2 linked regions of the Cecembia calidifontis genome follow. The protein of the gene in region 1 binds, or shares a complex with, the protein of each later gene. Links are inferred from orthologs where the notes say so. Each region holds a gene or a part of one and is shown on either strand. Other genes may lie near its edges. The genes, in order: pnp and rny.

The links.
Region 2: pnp (region 1) and rny share a complex: the UniProt entries of both Bacillus subtilis proteins name them as parts of the possible RNA degradosome complex. The link is inferred for Cecembia calidifontis from one-to-one orthologs.

Annotation. Positions count from the first base shown.
Region 1 is NZ_SGXG01000001.1:3,807,765-3,813,542, reverse strand. What follows is about bases 2,792-5,778. They hold pnp (polyribonucleotide nucleotidyltransferase), read left to right. Parts: upstream 2,792-3,207; coding sequence 3,208-5,349; downstream 5,350-5,778. Other genes in these bases: BC751_RS16350 (sigma-70 family RNA polymerase sigma factor), read left to right, coding at 5,438-5,778; rpsO (30S ribosomal protein S15), read left to right, coding at 2,825-3,100. In the rest of the region: BC751_RS22590 (GIY-YIG nuclease family protein), read right to left, coding at 14-148; BC751_RS16370 (START-like domain-containing protein), read left to right, coding at 467-862; BC751_RS16365 (LptF/LptG family permease), read left to right, coding at 938-2,752. UniProt on the Bacillus subtilis protein: Involved in mRNA degradation. Catalyzes the phosphorolysis of single-stranded polyribonucleotides processively in the 3'- to 5'-direction. Necessary for competence development in Bacillus subtilis.
Region 2 is NZ_SGXG01000001.1:2,187,376-2,200,667, forward strand. What follows is about bases 5,538-8,420. They hold rny (ribonuclease Y), read left to right. Parts: upstream 5,538-6,137; coding sequence 6,138-7,703; downstream 7,704-8,420. Other genes in these bases: BC751_RS09640 (hypothetical protein), read left to right, coding at 5,538-5,786; BC751_RS09645 (cell division protein ZapA), read left to right, coding at 5,788-6,072; BC751_RS09655 (zinc-dependent peptidase), read left to right, coding at 7,776-8,420. In the rest of the region: BC751_RS09620 (hypothetical protein), read right to left, coding at 1-268; BC751_RS09625 (T9SS type A sorting domain-containing protein), read right to left, coding at 307-1,614; BC751_RS09630 (IS982 family transposase), read right to left, coding at 1,753-2,616; pheT (phenylalanine--tRNA ligase subunit beta), read left to right, coding at 3,088-5,499; more of BC751_RS09640, read left to right, coding at 5,502-5,537; more of BC751_RS09655, read left to right, coding at 8,421-8,525; BC751_RS09660 (hypothetical protein), read left to right, coding at 8,743-9,378; BC751_RS09665 (heavy metal translocating P-type ATPase), read left to right, coding at 9,441-11,882; cbb3-type cytochrome oxidase assembly protein CcoS, read left to right, coding at 11,885-12,067; ccoN (cytochrome-c oxidase, cbb3-type subunit I), read left to right, coding at 12,070-13,292. UniProt on the Bacillus subtilis protein: Endoribonuclease that initiates mRNA decay. Initiates the decay of all SAM-dependent riboswitches, such as yitJ riboswitch. Involved in processing of the gapA operon mRNA, it cleaves between cggR and gapA.

The sequences.
Region 1 (5,778 bases):
ATGGAATTTTTTGTTATATTACAAATGTGGTGAAAAATCCCTTGGTGGATTTTGAATTGTGGAACCTGAATCTGGTAATAAGGTCGGTTGTCATGCCGGTGTAGAGTTTGTTTGCGGAAAAAGAATAGAGTACGTAAACACAGAACATAGCTTAAAGAGTAAAATAAAAAAGCCCCAAAAGTGGGGCTTGTAGCGAGGAGGGGAGTTGAACCCCTGACCTCAGGGTTATGAATCCTGCGCTCTAACCAACTGAGCTACCTCGCCAGGTTTATGTTAATTTGTCAAATTTAACGGAGTGCTGAACCCCTGTCCGCCGCGGCGGATATGGATCCTACGCTCTAACCTACCGATTACGATTGGCAGAGCTGCCTCGCCAAATGGGAATGCAAATATGAGGGCTTATGCGAATAATTGCAAGCAAAAATGTCTAAAAAAGTTATTTTTTATGAACAAAATTTGAATGGTTATGGTAAAGAATAAGTTTGTCGCTGATTATCAAATCAATACTTCAAGGAAGATTTTATTCCCTTATTTAAGCACAGCAAGCGGACTATCCGAATGGTTTGCTGATAACGTAACCATCAATGAGGATAAGGATTATATCTTTCATTATGATGGGGAAGAACACTATGCCAGGATTGTGGCCATGAGGACCAATTACCATGTAAAATTTGATTTTTTTGATCCCAATAATTCGGAAGAGACAGATCATTCTTACATTGAATTCAAAATCGAAGAGAATGAGCTCACTCAGACACTTTTTCTAAAAGTAATTGATTACAGTGACTCTTATGATGATGGGGAATTGGAATCAATTTGGGAAAACTTGGTTACTCATCTGAAAGAAATCATAGGAGGTTAATCTTTTTTTATTGAAGGAAAATTGAATAATATTTTCAATTTTGCCGTTACAAAGATTGGATGGGTCCATTAGTGAATGAAAAAACTTGATAAGCTTATATTAGGGTCTTTTATAGGGCCCTTCTTTTTGACCTTTGTGGTAGTAGATTTTATCTTACTTACCGTCAATATGCTCAAATATTTCGATGAAATATTTGGGAAGGGTTTGGGCTTTATGATCTATATGGAACTGATTTCCTATTTTGTGATCAGTATTTCCCCCATGGCTTTGCCACTTGCTGTCCTTCTTTCTTCGTTGATGACTTTTGGGAATTTGGGAGAGCATTTTGAGCTTACAGCCATAAAAGCAAGTGGCATTTCCCTTCTTCGGGCCCTTCGTCCAATCGGGATTTTTGTGGTTGTTTTAACCATTTTGGCCTATTTGTCCAATAATTATCTGGTTCCAAAGGTAAACCTTAAAACTTTTAGCCTTCTCTATGATATCCGGATGAAATCACCAGCTTTGGATATCAAAGAAGGTGTTTTTTATGCTGGGATTCCTAATTATAGTATTAAGGTTAATCAAAAATTGGATGATGTAAGGCTTAAAGACATTATCATTTACGATCATTCAGAAGGGCAGGGAAATACAAATGTTATCCTAGCTGACTCAGGAAGAATGGAGTCATTTATGAATGACAGGTATATGAGGCTTGTGCTTTTTAATGGTGTATCTTACAAAGAATCAAGAAGTTCTAGGGGGATAAATGAAAAGCCCGTGGATTTTAGCAGGACTAATTTTTCCCAAAATGAAATGATATTCAACTTAGAGTCATTTCAGCTCAACAGGACGCCGGAAGATTTATGGTCAACAAACAGGTCCATCATGAATATTGCGCAACTCAGACAGGGACTTGATTCTATCGCTGGGGAAGTGAACAGTATCATTTATTATAATTACGCCACAATAGAATCTTCCTACTCTTTTTTTGGGAGAAATCAAAAAATTAAGCCACCAAGGGATATTTCAGAGAAAAAAGCCCGCTATGATTCCCTCAGATCAGTCAGGATTCGGGAAAGAGAGGCCAATAAGCTTGTAAGTCCTAAAATTACCGCAACAACTTCCGCAATAGACTCTGTTCAATTGATAGAAATACCAGGCTCAGGAACTGACTCTGTTGTGACGGACATTGTGGATGCTGCTGTTGATGAGACTTCAAACAAGGGTGTTGCTGTTCAAATTGATCAAAAAGTCAGTGGGTCAGAAAAATTGTTAGAGGCAAAAATAAGCAGGGTAAAGTCGGCCCAACAACCAAGACAGCAAGAGAATGGTCAACAGGTGATTTCTGTTGACACCGTCAAACAAGCCCCAAAAGCACAGGCCACACTAACTGAATTTACCCCAGAGATGAGGGCAAAATTGGATTCCATTATTGATCAGTTTAATTACAAGTCAAGGGGTGCCACTGTGGCAATGAACAATGCCAGGTCTATTAAGAATAACTTTAGCAGCAAATTGGCCCAAATTGATAATTTGGAAAGGGAATACAGAAGATTTCAGATAGCCTGGTACCAAAAATATACTACAGCTTTTGCATGTATTGTTATGTTTTTGATCGGAGCACCCTTAGGAGCAATTATCAAAAAAGGAGGCTTAGGTATGCCCGTTTTGGTATCCATTATATTTTTCATTATTTACTATATGTTGACCATCACAGGCGAAAAATGGGCAAAGGAAGGGATAACGGATCCTTTATTTGGCACATGGTTTTCAAATATTGTCCTTTTGCCTATAGGCTTTTTCTTTTTGAAGCAGGCAAGAAGGGATGCTAGGTTGTTTGAAGCGGATATGTACTTGGAATTTTTCAAAAAACTCCGAAAGCGTTTCCAAACAAAATTTTCTAAAACTTGACGGGTGTTTTTTTAATCAAATCAAAGTTATTATCTTTGTGGCTGTTTTAAAACATAATAAATTTAACTAGACATGTATTTAACCTCAGAGAAAAAAGCAGAGTTGTTCAAAAATCATGGCAGGTTAAAATCTGAAACTGATACAGGTTCACCGGAATCTCAGATTGCGTTGTTCACTTTCAGGATTCAGCATTTGACTGAGCACTTGAAGTCCAACAAAAAAGATCACAGATCCAGACTAAGTTTGATGAAACTTGTCGGAAAAAGAAGAAGATTGCTCAACTATCTTGTTAAAAATGATATTGAAAGATACAGAGCTGTGATTGCAGAACTCGGAATACGTAAATAATTACAACTCAATGTAAGGTTCTCATGGAGAGAACCTTACTTTTTTATTTCCCCCTGATATTAAGCCTTACTTTTAAATCTTTACTACATTATTCTTAACAAAATTCTATGTTACCTAATTTGATTACCAAGTCCATTCACTTAGCGGATGGAAGAGAAATTACAATTGAGACTGGTGCCTTAGCCAAACAAGCTGACGGTTCAGTTGTAGTAAGAATGGGGAAAGCTATGCTTTTGGCAACTGTAGTTGCAAAAAAGGAAGTATTGGAAGGCGTAGATTTTCTGCCTCTTTCAGTAGATTACCAAGAAAAGTTTGCTGCATCGGGAAAAATCCCAGGTGGATTTTTGAAAAGAGAAGGCAGACTTTCTGATTATGAAATTTTGATCAGCCGTTTGGTGGATAGAGCCATCAGGCCCATCTTCCCGGATGATTACCATGCAGATACGCAAGTAAATATTACTTTGATGTCTGCAGATTCAGAAGTTTTACCTGATTGTTTGGCTGGTTTGGCTGCATCCGCAGCGTTGGCGGTTTCTGATATCCCTTTCAATGGACCTATTTCCGAAGTGAGGGTAGCAAAAATCAATGGTGAACTTAAAATCAACCCAACACCGGCAGAATTGGAGCACGCAACACTCGAATTTATTGTTGCAGGTTCTTTGGAATATATCCTTATGGTAGAAGGTGAGGCCAGCGAAATATCTGAAGATGAGATGGTTGAAGCGCTTCAGTTCGCCCATGAGGAAATCAAAAAACATTGCTTGGTACAAAAAGAGCTTACCATTGCGGTGGGAAAAGAGAAGAAGAGGGAGTATGTACATGAAAAATCGGACCCGGCACTTTTCGAAAAAATGCATGCTGAGCTGTATCAAAAATGTTATGAAACTGTTAGCCTTCAAATTGCAAACAAAGCTGAAAGATCGGAACGCATCAAAGCCATAAAAGATGCATTTGTCGAAAGCCTTGGCGAAGAGCACGGATTTGAAGCATCGTTGATAGGTCCTTATTTTGCCAAGATCCACAAGGAAGCAGCAAGAAATCTTACATTAAACTTAAAGAAAAGACTGGATGGCAGAAATCTGGATGAAATCAGACCTATTTGGTCTGTGGTAGATTATCTTCCTTCAGCCCATGGTTCTGCTATTTTTACCAGGGGAGAAACGCAATCTATAACAACTTGTACCCTAGGGACCAAGTTGGATGAGCAATTAATAGACGGTGCGGTAATTTCTGGGTTCAGCAAATTTTTTCTTCATTATAATTTCCCAGGATTTTCTACAGGGGAGGTAAAACCCAACAGAGGTCCTGGACGTAGAGAAGTAGGTCACGGAAACCTCGCCATGAGGGCTCTAAAAAAAGTAATGCCCCATGATGATGAAAACCCTTATACCATTAGGGTAGTTTCTGATATACTGGAATCTAATGGATCTTCTTCCATGGCTACCGTTTGTGCGGGTTCTCTCGCCCTTATGGACGCAGGGGTCCCCATCAAAGCACCTGTAACCGGTATTGCTATGGGGATGATCTCCGATGCCAAAACAGGTAAGTACGCCATCCTTTCTGATATATTGGGTGACGAAGACCATCTTGGCGATATGGATTTCAAGGTAACCGGCACATCCAAAGGAATTACTGCCTGCCAAATGGACCTGAAAGTGGAAGGTTTGGATTATAGTGTGTTGAAAGAAGCCCTGTACCAGGCCAAAGAAGGCAGGTTACATATCTTGAATGAAATCACCAAGACGCTTGCTGCACCAAGACCAGACCTTAAACCTCATGCACCAAGATCCTTTAACATGACAATTCCAAAAGAATTGATCGGTGCGGTAATTGGTCCAGGTGGTAAAGTGATTCAGGAAATTCAGAAAGATACCGGTGCTACCATTGTTATTGAAGAAAAAGATAACATGGGCAAGATCAATATATTCGCCAATAACCAGGATTCTATGAACGGTGCCATCTCCAGGATCAAAGCTATTGTAGCGCAACCAGAAATAGGCGAGGTGTATACCGGAAAAGTGAAAAACATTATGCCTTTTGGTGCGTTTGTAGAATTTATGCCGGGTAAGGATGGATTGCTTCACATTTCAGAAATCAAGTGGGAAAGACTTGAAAATATGGAAGGGGTTTTGGAGCCAGGAGAAGAAATCATGGTTAAATTGATAGATGTCGATAAAAAGACGGGTAAATTCAAACTTTCAAGAAAGGTTTTGTTGCCTAAACCAGAAAAATCAGATAAAAAAGATTAAGTTTTGTAAGTATTTGATTACTTTGAACTTTAATTGATTGAATTTCTGTTATAAATTGTGTCTTAACTGATAAAAATTATATTCTCGAATGAGGCAGCTAAAAATTAGCAAACAGATTACCAATAGGGAGAGTCAGTCCCTTGATAAATATCTTCAGGAAATCGGTAAGGTGGATCTCCTTACCGCTGATGAGGAAGTTATTTTAGCCAAAAGAATCCGTGAAGGGGATCAGTTGGCGCTGGAAAAGCTGACAAAGGCCAATCTTAGATTCGTGGTTTCTGTTGCCAAGCAGTACCAAAATCAAGGTCTTTCCCTAGGTGATTTGATCAATGAAGGGAACTTGGGTCTGATTAAAGCAGCTCAAAGATTTGATGAGACCAGAGGTTTCAAGTTCATTTCTTATGCTGTTTGGTGGATCAGACAGTCTAT
Region 2 (13,292 bases), 1.6 Mb from region 1 along the record:
CAGGTGACCAGAAATTAGGGTAAAAGGGTTCAAAACCTTTCAGGGGTATCATTGAAAAACCTAAGCCTCCCATTAGTTTTAACTTGTCTTTTTGATAAAAAATCCTGCCATAATTCACAGCATATAAACCTGCATTTCCCAATAGTTCCGCATAAACTACATTCTTGGCTGTAAAAACTTCAGCCTCTTCCTGGGCAGCTACATGGTTTGAAAAACCGGAAATTACAAACAAAATAAAAAGCGACGAGATATTTTTTAAAATTTTCATACTAGATTAAGCTATAATTAGTTGTAGAAATCATGCAGTTACTTTATCTTGATCTGTTTTCTTAAAATTTCATTGCCAAAGTGAATATGAAGAAAATAGGTGCCTGATTTAAAATTATATGTTTCCATTCGGATTTTTCCTGATTTGGAAATTTCTTCTTTTACTATTTTTTGGTCTATGTCAAAAATTTCTATTAAAAACTCAGGTAAATTTTCAGCTTTTAAATCCTTGAATTCAATGTCTGATTTAATTACATTAGACCAGTCATATTCCACATTTAATTCTCCATCCGAAGGATTGGGATATATTTTGAAATTCTCCGCCATCATAAAGTTGCAGTTCATACCAGGGAAAGTTGTGATTCCTGTCAATTGGGAAGGACCACACCCATTATTTACTGATACCCGTACAGGGCCATAAGAATTGTTATTTGATGGAACAAAAAGTCGAATCGTATTCTGGGAGGTGTTTTGAACTATCCATCCCGAAGGATAAGCCCAACTGTATGAATAATTATTTTGGTGTCCCTGTGGAACGTTAGCTGTGTAAGTATAAGCATTGCCATTACATATCTGAACTGCACCTTGTACCTGAACTACCGAGGAATTAAACGGGCCAATTGTTATACTATAGTTTCTTGGCTCACTAAGAAATGAATTATTAGGAGGAGGTGCTGTACTTTGGGGTTTGGGTATAGTTGCTTGGATTGAAATATTATAGGTGCCGTTTGGAGTATTTGCCGGAGGAGTAATTTCTGCTGTATTACCATGTCCAAAAAATGTATCTCCACCTCCATTAATGCTCCAACCGGCTGGCGCAGTCCAATAGTACTCATAATGGTAAACACAAGCTGGGTCACTCATGTCAAGTCCAGGATAGCTTTCAAATGACAAAGTTTGGCCAGGGCTGCAAATTAAATTTGGGCCTGTTATTGGATTTGGCATTTTAACTGAAACGTTGATGTTAATAGTTTTTGTAAAATTAGTTGGACCATTTAGGCCACAACCACTTGCGGTAAATTGGACTGTGTATTGACCAACATCTAAGAAATTATAATTAAAATTATTTCCTTGGCCTCCCGCTATAACAAATCCATCATCAATAACCCACCATTGCCACCAACTACAATTAACCACAGACCCAAACTGTCGAAATTCAGCACTGTAATGGTGTCCACTTGGACCACCGGGAATAGGTGAGGTATTGTTGGGGCAAACTTCAGTCGGGCCACTAATAATAACACCGTTTTGAGCAAATGAAGTAAAAATAAAAACCATACAAAAGTTAATCATAAAAAATACCTTTAAAAGGTTAAGTTGTAACTTTATAAGGTAAAAGCCTTTCATAATATGAATATTTAAATTATGAAATAAATTTACAGAATAAAATTTAAAATGCAAGCAGTTTTAGTTGATTTTGTAATTAATTTTCTTCCTTGAGCTTTTCTTAAAGAAAAAATAAATAATATTTATCCGTTGTGCTAATTAAATAATTGCAACCTTTAAGTTATTTATTGGTCGGTTGAATTCAAATTTATCGATAAACTGTATGAGGGTAAGTGCTGTTATTTTGACAAGAATTCTTTTTCTGAATCCATTGAATGTTTTGGCATAATTCCTTCTGATCAAGAACTGGTCACATAGCTGTGAATAAAGAGTTTCCAATCTTTTCCTTGCCTTCCTGAATATCCAAGGCTGTTTGAAATGGTTCTTTTGGTTTGACCTAATGGGAGTCTCAAGCCTAATATCTGCTGTATGGAAAAGTTCAAGCTGAATAGATGAAGACAAATAGCCTTTGTTACCAATGAGCACACAATCAGATAGTTGGGAGTTAATTTCCTGAAGGAATGTCGGATCATAGACATTGGCTTTGGTGAGCTCGATAGACTGGAAAACACCGTTCACTGAGCATACTCCCTGTATCTTATAGCCAAAAAAGTACATTTTCTGGGAGGCACAGTAACCTTTTTCAGGAGATGTCTCATAGGCTTCTGAACAGATTTTGGAACGTTTTTCTCTCGAGAGTTTACATACTTCCAAGGGCATTGAGTCAATGATAAAGTAATCCTCGAATTCCAGAAACCGTTCTGAAAGCCTTCTCCTGACAAGATCAATAACTCCGAAAAGGGCCTTTTTCCTTCTGTTGTACCTTGATCTGTCAATGATGTTTGGAAAAGAAGTTGAATAATCAGACCTGATCTTATTGAAAAGCCAGTTTTCACTGTCACAAGACATGTATTCAGCAGTCAGGCTTAACGCAATTACTTCTAAATCAGAGAATTCAGGCATTGGTCCTGGTCTGGAAAGATTGCCGGAAATGTCAAAAACAGATAAATTGAGAGATTTGATAGTTTAGAAAACTTTGTCGGAATTAGACTTAATATCGTGCATGGGCTTGTTTTAGTAGGTTCTTGTAAGCAACCTTAATTTATTAAAAATCAAGCTGATGCACATATTATTTATACATAGTTTCAACTAGAACAATGGGTTAATATTTAGTGGAGAATACATTTTAAAAAATGAATTACCGTTTGGAATTTTATCGAGATAAAAGATTTTCAGATATTAAGAATGGTACATTTAATTTATAGTTTAAAACATTAGGATATCTTGTTTGTTTTTACTTTTATTTTAGTGATAAAGAATCACTAAAAGTTAAGTGCAGTTGTTTTTCTGGTTCAATTATATTTCATCTATTTACCTTTCTACTTTTTAGATATTTTTTATTTTAATTCTTGCTTTTTACATTTTTCAGGCATCCACTTCTTAGCTAAGGCAATTCTCTTAAATTTGTGCCTTGTTCTGAACTGAAGAGTATACATGAAGATATCCGTCAATAGATTAAAGGATTTTATCCATTTTGAAGAATCACCCAAAGAGATAGCAGCCCTTTTGACAGGGAGTGGATTGGAGGTCGAAGGCATCGAAATTTTTGAATCCATCCAAGGCGGTTTGGATGGGGTAGTGATAGGAGAGGTGCTGACCTGTGAAAGGCATCCCAATGCGGATAAACTCAGCGTCACTACAGTGGATATTGGAGACCAGGTAGTTCCGATCGTATGTGGAGCTCCCAATGTAGCCAAAGGCCAGAAAGTGGTGGTGGCCAAAGAAGGCTGTACCTTATATCCCATTTCAGGTGAACCTTTCGAAATCAAGAAAGCAAAAATCCGTGGAGAAATGTCCCAGGGAATGATCTGTGCAGAGGATGAAATCGGTATAGGTGAAAGCCATGCCGGTATCATGGTTTTGGATACGGATCTTCCTAATGGTACGCCGGCGTCTGAATATTTTGAGGTAGTCCGAGATCATGTACTGGAAATCGGTCTGACGCCCAACAGGGCCGATGCAGCTTCCCATTTGGGTGTGGCCCGTGATCTGAAAGCACTTTTAAAAAGGGAAATCTGTATCCCATCTGTGGAAGGGTTCAAATCGGACAATAATTCAAGGGTAATTCCTGTGACTGTGGAGGATGCCGCAGATTGCCCAAGATATGCGGGGTTGACCATTTCCAATGTGAAAGTCGGCCCTTCTCCGGAATGGTTGCAAAACTACCTTAAGGCTTTGGATCTGGAGCCGATCAACAATATCGTCGATATTACCAATTTTATTCTCCATGATTTGGGACAGCCCTTACATGCTTTTGATGCTGACAAGATCAGTGGAGGGAAAATCTTTGTAAAAAAACTTCCCAAAGACACAACCTTTGTCACTTTGGATGAAAAAGAGCGAAAGCTTTCGGGGGAAGAACTGATGATCTGTGATGAAAAAGGCGGGCTTTGTATAGCAGGTATTTTCGGGGGAAAAGACTCCGGTGTATCTGATGAAACCACTTCTATTTTCCTCGAATCAGCTTATTTCTCTCCCGATGTAATCCGAAAGGGTTCGCAGTTTCATGGGCTTAAAACCGATGCTTCTTTCCGTTTTGAAAGGGGAACAGATCCCAATATGCCGGTATATGCTCTGAAAAGAGCGGCGATGTTGATCCAGGAAATTGCAGGAGGGGAGATTTCTTCCGATATCATTGATGTTTATCCCCATCCTGTTAAGGATCGCGAGATTGAAGTGAGTTTTGCCAATATCAAGAGATTGATCGGTAAAGAACTGCCCAAAGAACTGATCAAGGAAATACTGGAAAACCTTGAGATCCAATGTTTGGAGGAAACAGCAACACATCTGAAAGTATCCGTGAAGCCTTACCGGGTGGATGTGGAGAGAGAGGCGGATGTGATTGAGGAGATTTTGAGGATCTACGGATTTGACAATGTGGAACTTTCCGAAAATCTAAAGGCCGATTATCTGGCCGAGCATCCTATTAAGGACTTCAACAAAATCCAATACAGGTTGAGCGAATTGCTGTCCTCTTTGGGTTACTATGAAATCATCACCAATTCCCTGACCAAGCCGGTTTATACCGAAAAATCCGGATACTTGGATCCGGGGCAAAACGTGGAGATTTACAATAAACTTTCTGAAGATCTTGGTGTGATGCGCCAGACCCTCTTGTTTTCCGGATTGGAGGTTTTGGCCTACAATATCAACCGAAGACAAAAAGACCTTAAATTGTTCGAGTTCGGGACTGTTTATTCCAAAACTCAGGAAGGATATCAGGAAGGAAAACGATTGGCTTTGTTTTTGACGGGTGATACCGGGGCAGAAAGCTGGAGGCAAGTTTCCAAGGCGGTGTCCTTCCCGGATCTGTTTGCCGTGGTCGAACTGATTTTGGAAAAATTGGGGATCGACAATCCAGATGTGGAAATTGTACATTCAGCCCCATTTGATTATGCCTTGAAGTTAAGCATGGGCACCAAAGAACTTGGTCAAATTGGTTTGCTTCAAGAAGAAATTACCAAGTTGGCAGAGGTAAGGCAAGAAGTGCTTTATGCTGAGTTGGATTGGGATTTGCTGATGAAAAAGGCAAAAGGCTTGAAAAAGTACGTGGAAATTTCCAAATTCCCGGAAGTAAGAAGAGATCTGTCATTGGTAATTGACAAGTCGGTATCATTTGATCAGATCAAAAAAGTAGCCATCAAAGCTGGAGGAAAGCTATTGCAGCGTATCGGGGTATTTGATGTGTATCAGGGGGACAAAATCGAAGCAGGGAAAAAGGCCTATGCTTTGAGTTTTTACCTGCAGGATACTGAGCAGACCTTGACAGACAAAGTGATCGATAAGACCATGGGCAGATTAATCCAAAGCTTTGAAAACGAAGTAGGGGCATTTATCAGAAAATAACCATGATTCACGAAGAACTCCAACATTTGGAAAAGCTTGTCTCCCAAGTGGAGAAAAAATTAAATCAACTTGAACAGGACAATCACGCCCTGAAAGAGGAAGTATTTGTGCTTCGTAACAAGCTGGAAGAAAAAGAGAGAATGTTGGAGGATTTTAAAAATCAAATTAAAATAGCTAAACTTGTAGATAGCTTACCGGTGGAAGATGCAGAATCTGCCGAATTGAGGGAAAAGATCAATAATTATATAAAGGAAATCGATAATATCATCGCCTACTTGTCTGAATAAAATGGAAACACTTTCTATAAGGTTAAAAATCGGCGACAGGGAATATCCCATGAAGGTGAAGACTGAGGATGAAGCCAAAATCAGACATGCAGGCAAATTGATTAATGAAAAAATCAAAAGATATAAAGAGGAGTTTGGTTTGGATGACAAGCAGGACTTATTGGCTATGGTAGCCTTCGATTGTATGATCGAGTCCATGGAACAGGATAAAATCAACGCAGAAGACAGCGAATTGGTCCGTTCTAAGGTCATGCAGATCAATGAACAGCTCATTTCACTTTTATAATTAATCCATCACTCATTTCCAGGGCGTTTTTCTTTTCCGGTAGGTAAAATATATATCATATACCTATGGGAGATTCATTGTACATTATTATTTCAGGTGTAATAGGCCTAGGAATAGGGGCCTTTTTAGCCAGCCTGTTTATCAAAAATAACAGTAAAAAAATTGAGGCTGATGCCAAAGAGAAAGCCAAAAGCATCATCCGTGAAGCAGAGATCAATGCTGAGGCATTGAAGAAAGACAGGATACTGGAAGCCAGGGAAAAGTACCTGAGATTGAAATCCGAGTTTGAGGAGGAGGTAAACAAGAAGAAGAACATCATCATTACCAACGAAAACAAAATCAAACAAAGGGAACAGGCACTTTCCAAGGAAATCGAAATTATCAAAAGAAAAGAGGCTGAGCTGGACAGTAAAAAAGAAAACCTCAATGCCCAGCTTCATGCCGTACAGGTGAAAAAAGAAGAACTGGATAAAATAACCAATCAGCGTATATCAGATCTTGAAAAGATTGCCGGTCTAACCAAGGAAGAAGCCAAGGAACAATTGGTGGAAATGCTGAAAGATGAAGCTACGACCAAGGCTTCTTCGCAGATCAAAGACATATTGGACCAAGCCAAGCTTACTGCCACCAAGCAGGCAAAAAAGATCGTATTGGACACCATACAGAGGACAGCTACTGAGCATGCCATAGAGAACTGTGTGTCGGTCTTCAACATCGAGTCGGATGATATCAAAGGGAAAATTATCGGTAGGGAAGGAAGGAATATCCGTGCTTTAGAGGCGGCTACCGGAGTGGAAATCATTGTGGACGATACACCCGAGGCGATTATCATTTCCGGTTTTGACCCGGTGAGGAGGGAAATCGCTAGATTGTCTCTTCATAGGCTGGTGCAGGATGGAAGGATTCACCCGGCCAGGATTGAAGAGGTAGTAGCAAAGACCGAGAAGAATATTGAAGAGGAAATCGTGGAAATCGGAGAGAGGACCTGTATTGATCTTGGTATTCACGGCCTTCATCCTGAACTGATAAAAATGGTAGGAAGGATGAGGTTCAGGTCTTCTTATGGTCAGAATTTGTTGCAGCACTCCCGGGAAGTTGCAAAACTTTGTGCTACTATGGCGGCAGAGTTAGGGCTGAATGCAAAATTGGCCAAAAGGGCGGGATTGCTTCATGACATCGGTAAGGTATGGCCTGAAGAGGCGGAATTACCGCATGCGATTTTGGGTATGGAGCTTGCCAAAAAGTACAAAGAGCATCCTGAAGTGGTAAATGCTATTGGCGCCCACCATGATGAAATTGAAATGACTTCCATGATTTCGCCCATCATACAGGCCTGTGATGCCATTTCAGGCTCCAGACCTGGTGCCAGAAGGGAGATTATGGACAGCTATATCAAGCGTCTTAAAGAGCTGGAAGACCTTGCCCTGAGTTTTGATGGAGTAAATAAATGCTTTGCCATGCAGGCCGGTAGAGAGTTGAGGGTGCTGGTAGATGCAGACAATGTAGATGATCAGACTGCCAGCAAATTGTCTTTTGATATTTCACAAAAAATAGAGAAAGAAATGCAATACCCTGGACAGATCAAAATCACCGTGATCAGGGAAATGAGGGCGGTGAATTACGCCAAGTAATTTTCATTCATCGATTAACCTTAAGGTGCCGCAACCGTGCGGCACCTTTTTTCTTGTCTTGCTATGTTTTTAATGTTTAAGCTTTTTAAATCCTTTCCAGGACTTATTCAAGAGATCAGGCTACTCTTTGGCATAAGGCCTCTTGAAAAAGAAGATGTTGCGGTGTTGGAACGTTTTTTTCCTTATTTCCAAAACCTGAATGCCAAGCATAAAGATGAATTTAAGGACAGGCTGGCTTATTTTATAGCCTCTAAAAAATTTATCCCAAGAGGTGAGTTAAGGGAAATCAGCAGAGAAATGAAACTGCTGGTTGGGGCTACTGCAGTGATGGTTACTTTTGGATTCAGGAATCTCAAACTAAAAAACTTCTCAAAAATCCTTTTATATCCGGACAATTACTATTCTACCATCAACAAAACCTATCATCAAGGGGAGGTCAATCCCAGATTGGGCATTATTGTGATTTCATGGAAAAGCTTTGTGGAAGGGTTTTTGGTGCCCAACAATGGGATTAATTTAGGTATCCATGAGATGGCCCATGCCCTTAAATTGGAAAATCAGATCCAAAACGAGGAAAGCAATTTTTTCAATTCAGGTGCATGGCAGCAATATGAAAAGTTGGCAAAAAATGAAATACTTAAGATAAAGCGAAATGAGGACTCAATTTTCCGTCCATCAGCTTCAAAAAACATCCATGAGTTTTTTGCCGTTTCCTTAGAGTCTTTTTTTGAGATCCCGCAACAATTCAAGGCGTATCATCCGGAACTCTACAAAAGTTTGGTTTACCTCTTGCAACAGGATCCTTTGGTGTTGGCCAAATAAATTTTCAGTTTTGATTTTCTTGTGGGCGTGAAGGATTCAGAAAAATCAATGATTATCAATGAGGTTTACTGTAAACCCGGGAAATTCAGACAGATGAACCATTAATTTTTTTTATCGAATATATTTAAAAAACATGATAAATATCATGTTTGCTCCCACCCTACGTCACCTCATAAAAATTAGCCCCGAATTAGTTTTGTAGTAAACATTTGAAGCTATGCAGGGAAAAGTCGAAAACTTGGTCAAGTTTGCATTGCCGGAAGAAATCATTCATCCGCATTATTGCAAGCAATTACCTCCTGGATTTCCGGCTCATTTGAGCAAAGGTGGAAAAGGAATCATGTGCAATCCGCAGGAAGAACCAAGTTTGTACACTGCCCACCTTCCTGAGGTTTTGGAATGGCTGCATGGACTGGAAAAGCCAACAGGACTGGAAGAGGAGCCATGTGAAATTCCGGTTTTGCTTTTTGACAAGGAAATGTCAACTGAAAGTCTGCTTTTTCATTATGACGGAACACCGCCCTCAGCCAGATTGATCAGGAATTTTGTGGAGTTGTTTCAAAACAACATCAAAGACTGCAAAGCCACCATCATCTCTCCTTCCTTCATACCCAAATCCAAGTTAAGAGAAGAGCAGGAAATCGTTCAGTTGCTTGCCCAGTCCACTGCGGAGACTTCTTTCATCAAATTCAATTTTACCAGGATCGGGGATTTTTGGTCTTATGCCGTCAAGCATAAATGTACCCTCCTTGTCACAACTAAATATTACCAGGCAGATCTGGCAAAAGTTCTTTTTCACTTTTACCGTGGCGGGATGTGGTATGACCGCCTGTCCTTTTATCTGTCGTATTAAGTCATTCTAAAATATGATTTCTGTCATGTTTTTTCCCTCTGAAGCTCAGTAACTTGTGTCAAATGCAAAACCGTTCTGATATATTGCCCAATAAGCAAACTGCATCCTGTTACCATTGTGGGGAGGATTGTAAGGATGAAATCCTCCATTTCGATGACAAGGATTTTTGCTGTACCGGCTGTCAATTGGTCTATGAGGTATTAAGTGAAAATAACCTTTGCAATTATTATGACATAGCGGATAATCCGGGAATCAGCCAGAAAGCGGTGTCGCCGAAAGAAAACCAGTTTGATTACTTGGATGATGTGGATGTCATCAAGAAGTTGGTTGACTTCCAAAATGGAGGCGAGACCCACATTACTTTTAACATTCCGCTGATTCATTGTGCATCCTGCATCTGGTTACTTGAAAACCTGCACAAACTTAATCAGGGAGTATTATCCGGAAGGGTTGATTTTATAAAGAAAAAGGTGCAGGTCAAATTCTTACAAGAGAAAATTTCTCTGAAAGAACTTGTTAAACTGCTTTCCAGAATCGGATATGAGCCATTGATCAACTTGGCAGATACCGAAAAGAAGCAAGTCCAAAGTACCGACAAAAAGTTGATACTGAAATTGGCGGTAGCCGGGTTTTGCTTTGGAAATATGATGCTCTTCAGTCTGCCGGAGTATTTCTCGGAGGCCGAATTATTGGGAGAAGGTTTTAAAAAGACCTTTAACTACCTCAATGTTTTCCTGGCATTACCGGTGTTTTTTTATTCCGCTACCGATTACTACCGTTCGGCTTGGCTTTCCATCCGAAATAAGGCGGTGAATATGGATGTGCCGATCGCTATAGGCATTGTCACCCTTTTCAGTTACAGCCTTTATGATATTTTTATTTTAGGCAATGAAGGTTATATGGATACTTTGGGGGGGTTATTATTTTTCCTCCTGATTGGCAAATACTATCAGCAAAAGACTTATGATACCCTTTCCTTTGATAGGGACTACAAATCCTATTTTCCGATTGCGGTCACCCGTGTAGTCAGGGAAGAGGAAGAGGTAATTCCCTTGATGAAATTGCATGTGGGGGATATCATAAGGGTCAGGGATTCCGAACTCATCCCTGCGGATTGCATCCTTTTAGAAGGTGAGGCCTACATTGATTATTCCTTTGTGACAGGGGAAGAAGTACCTGTTTCCCGTAAAAAAGGAGAACTCATCTATGCCGGAGGCCGGCAAAAAGGGAAGGCCATTACTTTGGCTGTCCAAAAATCCCCATCCCAGGGGTACTTGACAGACCTTTGGAACAATGAATCTTTTGACAAAGAAAAGGCTCATGGACTTGAGTCCCTGGCCAACAGGATATCAGGGGAATTTACTTTTATCGTCTTATTCCTTGCATTGGCAGCTTTGGTTTTCTGGGTTTGGTCCGGTCAGGCATCTATGGGGGTATTGGCATTTACTTCGGTACTGATCATTACCTGCCCCTGTGCATTGGCAATGTCCACACCCTTTACTTTGGGCAATACCCTGAGGGTTTTTGGACAGGGGAAACTTTACCTGAAAAATGCCCATGTCATAGAAAAATTGGCCAAAATAGATACGGTGATTTTTGACAAGACGGGGACCCTGACGGCACCATCACAAGCCTCTGTTACCTATGAAGGAGAGCCGCTTTCCAATGAATCCAAGTCTTTGGTAAAAGCTATGGTCAACCAATCCAACCATGCGCTGAGCAACAGGATCAATGCCTGGTTGGACGGAATCAGGGCTGTGAGCTTACAGGATAATGTAGTAGAGGTGACCGGCAAGGGTCTAAAGACCAAATACAAGTCCCAAGAGATTAGATTGGGTTCTGCGGAGTTTGTGGGGGCAGATAAGAAAAACTTACCCGATGGGGGCAATTTGGTTTTTTTCGCAGTGGAGGATACCGTCCTCGGGTATTTCTTTATCAAGAGCGGTCTGCGTGAGGGGGTAGATAGGGTTATTTCAGCTATTGAGGAAGAGAAAGAAGTCCATCTGCTTTCCGGGGATCAGGATCATGAAAGACATAACCTGCACAAAGTCTTTGGGGAAAAAATCAAGATGACTTTCAATCAAGGGCCCAAAGATAAATTGACCTATATCAAAAGGTTAAATAATGAAGGAAAGCTTACCCTTATGGTGGGTGATGGGCTCAACGACGCCGGGGCATTGAAAGAGAGTAAAGTAGGGATAGCGATCACAGATAAGGTGACTAATTTTTCACCTGCTTCGGATGCCATCATGGATGCGGGCATGATCAATAAGCTTCCTGAATTTCTGAATTTCACTAAAACAAGCAGAAACATCATCAAGGCTAGCTTTGGGCTTAGCTTTTCCTACAATATCGTGGGCGTCTATTTTGCGGTTCAGGGCTTGGTTAGCCCGGTGTTCTGTGCCATTCTGATGCCAATCAGCAGTATTTCTGTGGTGGTTTTCACCACCTTGACAACAAATTACCTGGCCTATAAAAGAGGCTTAAAATCAAAAATCTGGTAAACATGGAAGTAATATTCATATTGATAGCAATCAGTTTAATCCTCGCGGGGAGCTTTCTCTTTCTCTTTTTCCGGGCGATGAAAGGAGGACAGTTTGAGGACAGCCATACCCCTGCAATCAGGATCCTATTTGATAACGAACAAAAAACAAAAGAAAAAAAAGTACCATCAACTAAATCGAAGTAAGTATGTCAGGAACAACACTGGAACAGTTCAATTACGACAACAAGATCGTAAAGTACTTCGGGGTCGCCACCGTAGCATGGGGCCTCGTCGGTATGTTGGTAGGTCTGATAGCAGCCATACAGCTCTTTCTGCCTGAAGCCAACTTGGGAAATCCCTACACCACATTCGGAAGAATCAGGCCGCTCCATACCAATGCGGTGATTTTTGCCTTTGTAGGTAATGCCATCTTTGCAGGGATTTATTATTCCATGCCGAGGCTATTGAAGGCTCCCATGTGGAGCAAAGCCCTAAGCTGGATCAATTTCTGGGGTTGGCAGTTGATCATACTTTTGGCAGCGATAACGCTTCCTTTAGGTATCACTACGTCCAAAGAGTATGCGGAATTGGAATGGCCAATTGATATCCTGATCGCTTTGGTTTGGGTAGCCTTTGGAGCCAATATGATCGGCACATTGATCAAAAGAAGAGAGAAGCACATGTATGTAGCCATTTGGTTTTACCTGGCATCCTTCGTTACTGTGGCGGTATTGCATATTTTCAATTCTCTGGCACTGCCTGTTTCTTTCCTAAAAAGTTATTCTGCCTACGCGGGCGTACAGGATGCATTGGTTCAATGGTGGTATGGTCACAATGCGGTGGCTTTCTTTCTAACGACTCCATTTTTGGGTTTAATGTACTATTATTTGCCAAAGGCTGCCAATAGACCGGTTTATTCTTACAAGCTTTCTATCATTCACTTCTGGTCCCTGATTTTCTTGTATATCTGGGCAGGACCTCACCACTTGCTGTACACAGCCCTTCCAGAGTGGGCACAGGTATTAGGGGTTGTGTTTTCAGTGATGTTGATCGCTCCTTCTTGGGGTGGTATGGTGAATGGTTTGTTGACCTTGAGAGGTGCTTGGGATAAGGTTAGGGTTGATCCTGTGTTGAAATTCATGGTGGTGGCTGTCACTGCTTATGGTATGGCCACATTTGAGGGTCCCATGCTTTCCTTAAAAAATGTCAATGCCATTGCGCACTATACGGATTGGATCGTAGCACACGTGCATATCGGAGGATTGGGCTGGAACGGATTCTTCACCTTTGCCATGCTGTATTGGTTGTGGCCAAGAATGTGGAAAACCAATTTATATTCTACCAAATTGGCTACCACTCACTTCTGGATGGGTACTTTGGGAATTATTTTCTATGCACTGCCTATGTATGTAGCCGCATTGACTCAATC